DNA from 2 places in the Frankia sp. BMG5.23 genome. Region 2 is predicted to be linked to the other one. Evidence: predicted binding sites of a transcription regulator. Region 2 holds the regulator's gene; the other holds the start of a gene.
What was found. Region 2 encodes LexA, which represses DNA repair genes until DNA is damaged. Its sites were predicted from a motif close to CGAACNNNNGTTCG; they were not measured.
Positions count from the first base shown of each region.

Region 1 (4,415 bases), on a different contig from region 2:
ACGTTCGAGACGGCACAGGTTCCGGTCGCGGTCCCTCCTGCCACGGAAGATCCGTGGCCGCCAGAGTCCACAGGAGGTGGGTTCAGCCTTGGCACGTCATTATGAGCTCATGGTGATCCTCGATGCTGACCTCGAGGAACGCACTGTCGCGCCCTCTCTCGACCAGTACCTCGGTGTCGTCCGTCAGGGCGGCGGCGTGGTGGAGAAGGTCGATGTCTGGGGGCGGCGCCGGCTCGCCTACGAGATCGCCAAGAGTCACGAAGGCATCTACGCCGTCATCGACCTTCATGCGGAGCCCGACGTCGTCGCCGAGCTCGACCGTCAGCTCGTCCTCAACGAGTCGGTCATGCGCACCAAGGTCATCCGGCTTCCAGAGCCGAAGAAGCCACGTCAGAGCCGCCGGGCGGCGGCATGATCCGGTCCGCGGCGACGGCAGTCCCCGTGCCGTCGTGGGCCGCCGATCTCCGGGAGAGTGCCCATGGCCGGTGAAACCGTCATCACCGTCGTCGGCAACCTAGCCAACGACCCCGAACTGAGGTTTACCCCGAACGGTGCCGCGGTCGCCAGCTTCACCGTCGCATCCACGCCGCGCACCCTCGACCGCCAGACCAACGAGTGGAAGGACGGCGAGGCGCTGTTCCTGCGCTGCTCCATCTGGCGCCAGGCGGCGGAGCACGTCGCCGAGTCGCTGCAGAAGGGCGCTCGGGTCATCGTCACCGGCCGCCTCAAGCAGCGGTCGTTCGAGACCCGCGAGGGTGAGAAGCGCACCGTGATCGAGCTCGACGTCGACGAGATCGGTCCGAGCCTGCGCTACGCCACCGCCAAGGTCGTCAAGGCCGCGCGTGGCGGTGGTGGCGGCGGTTACGGGGGCGGAGGCGGCTACGGCGCGCCTGCCGGCGCGCCCCCCGGCGCACCTGCCGGTGTTCCCGCGGGCGTTCCGGCCGGCGGCGGCTACGGCGGCGGTAGTGGTGGAGCACCCATCGATGACCCCTGGTCGCAACCGGCCGGCGGCTACTCCGACGAGCCACCGTTTTGAGCGGCCGGTCGTCGTCCTCGCGAACGACACAACGAGGTAGGAGCACACCCATGGCCAAGGCGGCCGTGCGCAAGCCCAAGAAGAAGGTTTGCGTTTTCTGCAAGGACAAGGTCGACTACATCGACTTCAAGGACACTTCGCTGCTGCGCAAGTACATCTCCGACCGGGGTAAGATCCGGGCCCGTCGGGTGAGCGGTAACTGCAGCCAGCACCAGCGCGACGTGGCGACGGCGGTGAAGAACAGCCGCGAGATGGCGCTGCTGCCCTACACCGCCTCGGCCCGGTAGGGGGTGGCAATGAAGCTCATCCTGACCCAGGAGGTCCCCGGTCTCGGCAGTCCGGGTGACATCGTGGAGGTCGCGAACGGGTACGGGCGTAACTACCTCGTGCCCCGCCGGTACGCGATCCTCGCGACCAAGGGCGCGGAGCGCCAGGTCGAGCAGATCAAGCGGGCCCGGTCGGCCCGCGCGGTTCGCGATCTCGGGCACGCTCAGGAGATCGCCGGTCAGCTCGGTGGCCTCAAGGTCGAGCTGACCAGCCGGGCGGGCAAGGAAGGCCGCCTGTTCGGTTCCGTGACGGCGGCCGATGTGGTGGAGGCGGTGACCGCCGCGGGTGGCCCCGAGCTCGACCGGCGCCGCGTCGAGCTCACCACGCCGATCAAGTCCCTGGGCGCCTACACCGTCGCCGTGCATCTGCATCCCGAGGTGACCGCGACCGTGAAGCTCCAGGTCACGCAGGCCTGATCAGGTCTGACCAGGGCAGGGCGGGCCTGATCGCGGCCGGATGGGCCCGAGGTCAGGCGGGTCTGACGGGGTGGCATCCGCCGTTTCTCCCGCTGTACCGCCGCGCTCGCTGTACGGGCTCCCCTGGCCGACCGTCTCAGGTGGTCGGCCAGGGGAGTTCGTTGTGTGTGGGGCAAGGGGCGACGACCAGATCCGAAACTTTTTCTCATCCACAGGGCACTCGGGATGCAGGCGCCTGCCAGCTAGGTTTCGTCGAGGTTGTGGTCTCGGGTGTCCACAGGTTTCCGATTTCCGTCCCGATGTCCTCCCCAGGTTTCGGCCGGTTGCCCACAGCTTTTCCACAAGGGCCTGTGGATAACTTTTTGGTGGGTGTGCCCGCCGGTCCGTAAGGTCGGACCCTCCAGGCCGAGGAAGGTACTTCTAGCCTGATCGGGCCAGGCCTCCTTCGGTGACGCGGGCGGCGCCCGGCGAGAGGCTCACCGGGCGCCGCCCGTTCGGTCCCTGCTGGAAGCCCCGGCCGGTCGGGGGCGGAGCGGTCGTTGACAGCGGTTCCGATCTGTACGAACATACGTTCGAATACGGGTCTACGGGAGTCCCGGGAGGGTGCGTCGTGAGCGTCACCGAGATCTCGCGTGGTTCCGGTGGGAGTGCAGAGTTCGACCGGACTCCCCCGCACGACCTGCCCGCTGAGCAGAGTGTGCTCGGCGGCATGCTGCTGTCGAAAGACGCCATCGCCGACGTCGTCGAGGTCCTGCGGACGGGTGACTTTTACCGTCCCGCGCACGGCCTCGTGTACGAGGTCATCGGCGATCTCTACGGCCGGGGGGAGCCTGCGGACGTCATCAGCGTCGCCGCCGAGCTCAGCCGCCGAGATCTGCTCGAACGGGTGGGCGGTCCGGCCTACATGCACACCCTCATCTCGAGCGTGCCCACTGCGGCCAACGCCGGGTACTACGCCCGTATCGTCGCGGAGAAGGCGGTCCTGCGCCGCCTCGCGGAGGCCGGCACCCGCATCGTGCAGCTCGCCTACGGCGCGGCTCCGGACGTCAGCGACGTCGTCGACCGCGCCCAGGCGGCCGTGTACGAGGTGACCGAGCGCCGGACGAACGAGGACTACCTGCCGCTGGGGGAGCTGCTCAACCCGGCGTTGGAGGAGATCGAGTCCATCCAGGGGCACGACGGTTCGCTGACCGGGGTGCCCACCGGTTTCGTCGACCTCGACGAGCTGACCAACGGCCTGCACGGCGGCCAGCTGTGGATCGTCGCGGCCAGGCCGGCCGTGGGCAAGTCGACCCTCGGCCTGGACTTCGCCCGGGCGGCGTCGATCAAGAACGGGATGGCGTCGGTCATCTTTTCGCTGGAGATGAGCCGCATGGAGATCACCATGCGGCTGTTGTCCGCCGAGGCGCGGGTGTCCCTGCAGAACATCCGCACGGGCCGGCTCACCGACGACGACTGGGGTCGCCTGGCCCGCCGGATAGGCGAGGTCGCGGAGGCCCCGCTGTTCATCGACGACAGCCCGCACCTGACGATGATGGAGGTCCGGGCGAAGGCCCGGCGGTTGAAGCAGCGTAACGAGCTGCGTCTGGTGATCCTCGACTACCTGCAGCTGATGTCGTCGCCCAAGAAGGTGGAGAACCGTCAGCAGGAGGTCAGCGAGATCTCGCGGTCGCTGAAGCTGCTCGCCAAGGAGCTCGACGTTCCGGTGGTCGCCATCTCCCAGCTCAACCGCGCCTCCGAGCAGCGGGCCGACAAGCGTCCCCAGGTCTCCGACCTGCGCGAGTCCGGAAGCCTGGAGCAGGACGCCGACGCGGTGATCCTGCTGTACCGGGAGGACACGGTCGAGAAGGAGTCGGCGCGCGCCGGCGAGGCGGACCTCATCATCGCCAAGCACCGCAACGGGCCGACTGGCACCGTCACCGTCGCCTTCCAGGGTCATTACTCACGGTTCGTCGACATGGCGAACTGAATTCTCGGCCCGGGAGCGGGACGAGGCCCACGGGTGGAGAGCGCCAGCGGCCCGCCAGCGGCCCGGGTGGGTGCCCGGGTGTGTTTGGCGTGGTCATGGTTCATGTTGGCGGACCGCAGATCTCCCGATGCTGCCAGACTGGGCGGTATGAGTTTCAGGATCATCCATGGCGAGTGAGAGGCGGGACGGCGGGCGGCCCGCCGGGGCGGTCCTCGAAGTTGCCCGGTTCGACATCAAACCGGGCAGCGAGGACGATTTCGTCGCCGCGTATCACGGGGTGCGTGCGGAGCTCGTCGGCACGCCGGGCTGTCGTTCCGCGCGGATGACCCGCGGGGTCGAGTCACCGTCGAGTTTCGTGCTGCTCGTCGAGTGGGACAGCCTGGACGCCCATCTGACGAACTTCCGGGAGTCGGAGCGGTTTGTCCGCTGGCGTGCCGCCCTCGGCCCGTACTTCGACGGCACCCCGACGGTGGCGCACAGCGCAGACGTCCCCGCCGCTCCCGGCCCGGCCTGACCCTCGACGACCGCCGGACCTCTGATCATGGCAGCGTTCCTCGGGTACCTGTTTTTCGCGCCGCTTACGGCGCTCTTCTTCGGTTTCCTCATCTGGCTGGTGCCGGCGATCCTGCTCCGGAACACGGATGTGGTGAGCCGGCTGAACCTGCGG
Region 1 covers NZ_JDWE01000022.1:15,452-19,866, reverse strand. The annotation lists gene rpsF (30S ribosomal protein S6) at 89-415, shown strand; gene BMG523DRAFT_RS12035 (single-stranded DNA-binding protein) at 479-1,036, shown strand; gene rpsR (30S ribosomal protein S18) at 1,087-1,323, shown strand; gene rplI (50S ribosomal protein L9) at 1,333-1,779, shown strand; gene dnaB (replicative DNA helicase) at 2,390-3,748, shown strand; gene BMG523DRAFT_RS12015 (antibiotic biosynthesis monooxygenase) at 3,915-4,262, shown strand; gene BMG523DRAFT_RS24495 (hypothetical protein) at 4,290-4,415, shown strand, end outside.
Region 1: the regulator LexA is predicted to act here: its motif matches at 2,341-2,354, upstream of dnaB (replicative DNA helicase).

Region 2 (4,415 bases):
GTCGGTCATGACGCTCCTCGTCTTCACTCGTCAGCTTCAACCTTCAACAATGTGTTGTGGGCATCCCCGCCCCAGGCCGCAGCCAGTGGACGTCGGGACGGTGCGGGGCCGGACCTCGACGCACGGCGGTGCCCGCGGGGACGAGCACGCGCACGGCAAACACACGCACGGCGAACGGCACCAGCCAGGTCGAGCCGGGCCGCATGCGTGCCGTCCGGGAGGTCCGCGGTCCTCGCACGGCCGCGACGCGGGATGTCACCCGTCGCCGGCGGGACCGGGCCGGCACGGCGAGCCAGGGCGATGTATGACGCTTTCGGTCGAGCGGTCCCGGCCCTACCTGCTATGCACCTGCTGGGTGCCGATCACCGGCGAGACATCGACGGCGCCACGCGGGACCGGTCGTGCTGGTCCATCCCGCGTGGTGGGAGGTCCGGCGGCCTCGGAGCGCAACGCGGCGATCGCGGACTCGAAGTCAGTCAACGACTCGAAGGCCAGGTACACCGAGGCGAAGCGGAGATAAGCCACCTCGTCGAGCTCACGGAGCGGACCGAGGATCGCCCGGCCGATCGCCTCCGCGGGCACCTCCGCCGACCCCGACGAGCGGACGGCGTCCTCTACCCGCTGCGCCAGAAGCGCGAGATCATCATCCCGCACCGGCCGGCCCTGGCAGGCCTTGCGGACACCGGCGATGACCTTGGCCCGGCTGAACGGCTCGGCCGCCCCACTGCGCTTGCGAACCTGAAGGGACGCCTCCTCCATCGTAGTGAACCGGCGACCGCAGGACAGGCAGGACCGCCTGCGGCGGATCGCCGAACCCTCCTCGGCCTCCCGACTGTCAACGACGCGACTGTCCGGATGCCGGCAGAACGGGCACCGCACGCGCTACGCCTCCTTCGCCCGCGCCGGAGCCGACCGCCCCGGACCGGGGATGAGGGACACCGTTGAGGACCCGGCATCCACGCCGGACAGACCACCTTGTGGATGGACCGCCAGCTCCCCGCGGAAGACCTGTGGAACAACCTGTGGATGACTTACACCCCGGTAAGCACCAGATGTTGTGTCCAAGGTAGCGCACGGCCCCAGAGATGAGGACAGCACCCCCGTATGGTCCGTGTGGTCCGCATCGCACGTGGCACCGCACGTGGACGAAAGACGACGGTGCGCGAGAACCCTGCGCCGAGACACTCGTGGACCCGGGAAGCCGGGCGTCAGGGAAGGAGTAACGACTGGCCCGGGGCGATCAGTGGTGACCGCAGGTGGTTCAGCCGCATCAGCCGGTCCACCATGACCCGGGTGTCGGCGCTCTCGTCGAGCGCCACTGCCACCTCCCACAGCGTCTCCCCCGGCATGACCAGATGGTGCCGCGGCGCCTCCGCGGTATCCGGCCCGGCAATCGACACCCCAGGCATGATCATGATTGCTACCGCCACGACGACCGCCACGACGATCGATACCACCACCACCCGACCCCGCCGGGTCAGCCGGAGCGGCGGGGGTGCGGGCGGGCGACCCGGCGGGGGTGCGGGCGGGCGACCCGGCGGCCGATGACCCACCCGGTCCCTGGCCATCGACAGGTCGACGACCCGCGCCCTGTGTGCGGATCCCACGGCACCCTCCCGTTCCGACGACACCGAACACCGAAGATCGAACCTTCGTTCGATCGAACGCGTGGTCGATTGTCGCATCGGGAACCGGAAACCGCCAGGGACACGCTCGAACAGACGTTTGAGATTCTGCGACCCGCCGGTTACCGTCGAGTCGGTCGGGTGTGAACCGGGCGGTTTCCCCCGGTCACGGACGGCGGCGAGTCGGTGGGTGACCGCTTCCGGAGCGGGACGGTCCGCCGTGCGGTCGCCGGCCGGCCGGTGGCCGCACGGCGGAAGAAAAACGCGACGAGGAGAGCGGTAAGCGATGACTAGCCAAGGCAGGGGTACGCGCCGGGGCGGAACCCGCGGCAACGTGCGAGCCTTTCCCGAAGGCCCCACGGACGCGGGCCTGACCCCCCGGCAGCGCAGGGTGCTGGAGGTCATCCGGGCCGCGGTGGAGCGGCGCGGATATCCGCCCAGCGTGCGGGAGATCGGTGAGGCGGTCGGCCTCACCAGCACCAGTAGTGTGGCTCACCAGCTCAAGGTGCTCGAGGAGAAGGGCTACCTGCGGCGGGACCCGAACCGCCCGAGAGCGATGGAGGTGCTGACCGTCGAGCACCCCCGGCAACGCGCGGATGTGGGCGCGGGCGCGACGACGGTGGCGGGCACGATTCCCATCGTCGGTGAGGCGGCGCCGGGCACCACCGAAGGAAGCAAGTCGGACGCGGCCTACGTGCCGGTGCTGGGCCGGATCGCCGCCGGTGGCCCGATCCTGGCCGAGCAGGCGGTCGAGGACGTCTTCCCGCTACCCAGGGAGATCGTCGGCGAGGGCACTCTGTTCCTGCTCCGGGTCGTCGGCGACTCGATGATCAACGCGGCGATCTGCGACGGTGACTGGGTGGTCGTCCGCCAGCAGCCGGTCGCGGACAACGGGGAGATCGTCGCCGCAATGATCGACGGGGAGGCGACGGTCAAGCGTCTGCGGGTTCGGGACGGCAAGATCTGGCTACATCCGGAGAACTCGGCCTTCGCCGACATCCCCGGTGAGGATGCGACCATCCTCGGCCGGATCGTGGCTGTGCTCCGCAGGGTTTGATGTGGATCGGCCGGCCGCCCGGCGGGCGGCCGGCCGGGTTGCCTCGCGTCTGATCGCTCCTGGGCTCAGGCCCGGTAGGCGTGCAGCTCCGCCGCGAGTCCCGAGGAAACCCGGGCGGACAGCCGGGTACCGGTCTCGGTGTGCTCCATCGTGAGCACCTCGCCGTTCGCGTGCACCCGGGAGACCAAGTCGCCCCGGGTGTAGGGCACGAGCACGCGCATCTCCACGTCGGGATGCGGCACCCGGGCACAGAGCGCGTCGACCAGCGCGGCCAGCCCCTCGCCCGTGCGTGCCGAGACGAACACGGCGTCCGGGGCGAGCTGGCGCAACCCCGCGACGACCGTCGGCTCCACGGCGTCCACCTTGTTGACGACGATCAGCTCGGGAACGCCGCCCGCGTCGATGTCGTTGAGAACCTCGCGCACGGCGGAGATCTGCGCGGCCGGCTCCGGCGATGATCCGTCCACAACGTGCAGGATGAGATCGGCATCGGCGACCTCTTCCAGCGTCGAGCGGAACGCCTCGACGATCTGATGCGGCAGATGCCGGACGAATCCGACGGTGTCGGTCAGGGTGAAGGCCCGGCCGTCCGGCAGGGTCGCCCGCCGCACGGTCGGATCAAGGGTGGCGAACAGCGCGTCCTCGACCAGGACACCCGCGCCGGTCAGCCGGTTGAGCAGCGACGACTTACCGGCGTTGGTGTAACCGGCGATCGCCACGCTGGGGACCTCACCCCGCCGCCGGGCGGAACGCTTGGTCTCCCGCACGGTCGTCATCGCGGCGAGCTCGCGGCGCAACCGCGCCATCCTGGCCCGCAGCCGCCGACGATCGGTCTCGATCTTCGTCTCACCGGGACCACGGGTACCGATGGGCGCCCGGCCGCCGCCACTGGCCGCGGCCCGCGACATCGACTCACCCCACCCACGCAGCCGGGGCAGCATGTACTGCAACTGCGCGAGCTCGACCTGGGCCTTGCCCTCGCGAGAGGTCGCGTGCTGGGCGAAGATGTCCAGGATGAGGGCCGTCCGGTCGATGACCTTTACTTTGACGACCTCCTCCAGCTGCCGCAGCTGACCCGGGGTGAGCTCGCCATCGCAGACCACCGTGTCCGCGCCGGTCGCCGCGACGACCTCGGCGAGCTCGCGGGCCTTGCCCGAACCGACGTAAGTCGCGGCATCCGGCCGGTCGCGACGCTGCACGAGCGCGTCGAGCACCACCGAACCGGCGGTCGTGGCGAGCGCCGCGAGCTCCGCCATGGAGCTCTCGGCCGACCGCGGGGAACCCGACGTCCATACGCCGATGAGGACGACACGCTCCAGCCGCAGCTGCCGGTACTCGACCTCGGTGACGTCGTCGAGCTCGGTGGCGAGACCGGGAACCCGCCGCAACGCGGCGCGATCCTCCAGGTCGAAACCGTCCCCAGAATCGTCGAAGAAGTTCGGCAGGTAAGACGAATCGGCTTCGGTCAGCTTGATGAGGGATCTGTCGAGAGTGGACGCATCGAAGGCGTCAGCAGGAAGTGTCATACCATCCGTTCTCAACGCGGCCCGCTACCGCACCATTCCGCGATCATTCCGTGCCGCTTGCTCCGGCCGGGCCCCACGACCCGGTGGCCCGAGGAGGATCCGCCGGACCGGAAGACCCTGCCGCACTCGTGGCGCGCCTCCCCCTCGTTTCCCGGCGAATCCCGTCGCCAACCAGGGTCCCACGTCACCACGTCGATCGCGAACCGT
Region 2 covers NZ_JDWE01000010.1:110,032-114,446, forward strand. The annotation lists gene BMG523DRAFT_RS07300 (vitamin B12-dependent ribonucleotide reductase) at 1-9, opposite strand, end outside; gene nrdR (transcriptional regulator NrdR) at 334-879, opposite strand; gene BMG523DRAFT_RS07310 (LysM peptidoglycan-binding domain-containing protein) at 1,209-1,607, opposite strand; gene lexA (transcriptional repressor LexA) at 1,912-2,682, shown strand; gene hflX (GTPase HflX) at 2,748-4,208, opposite strand.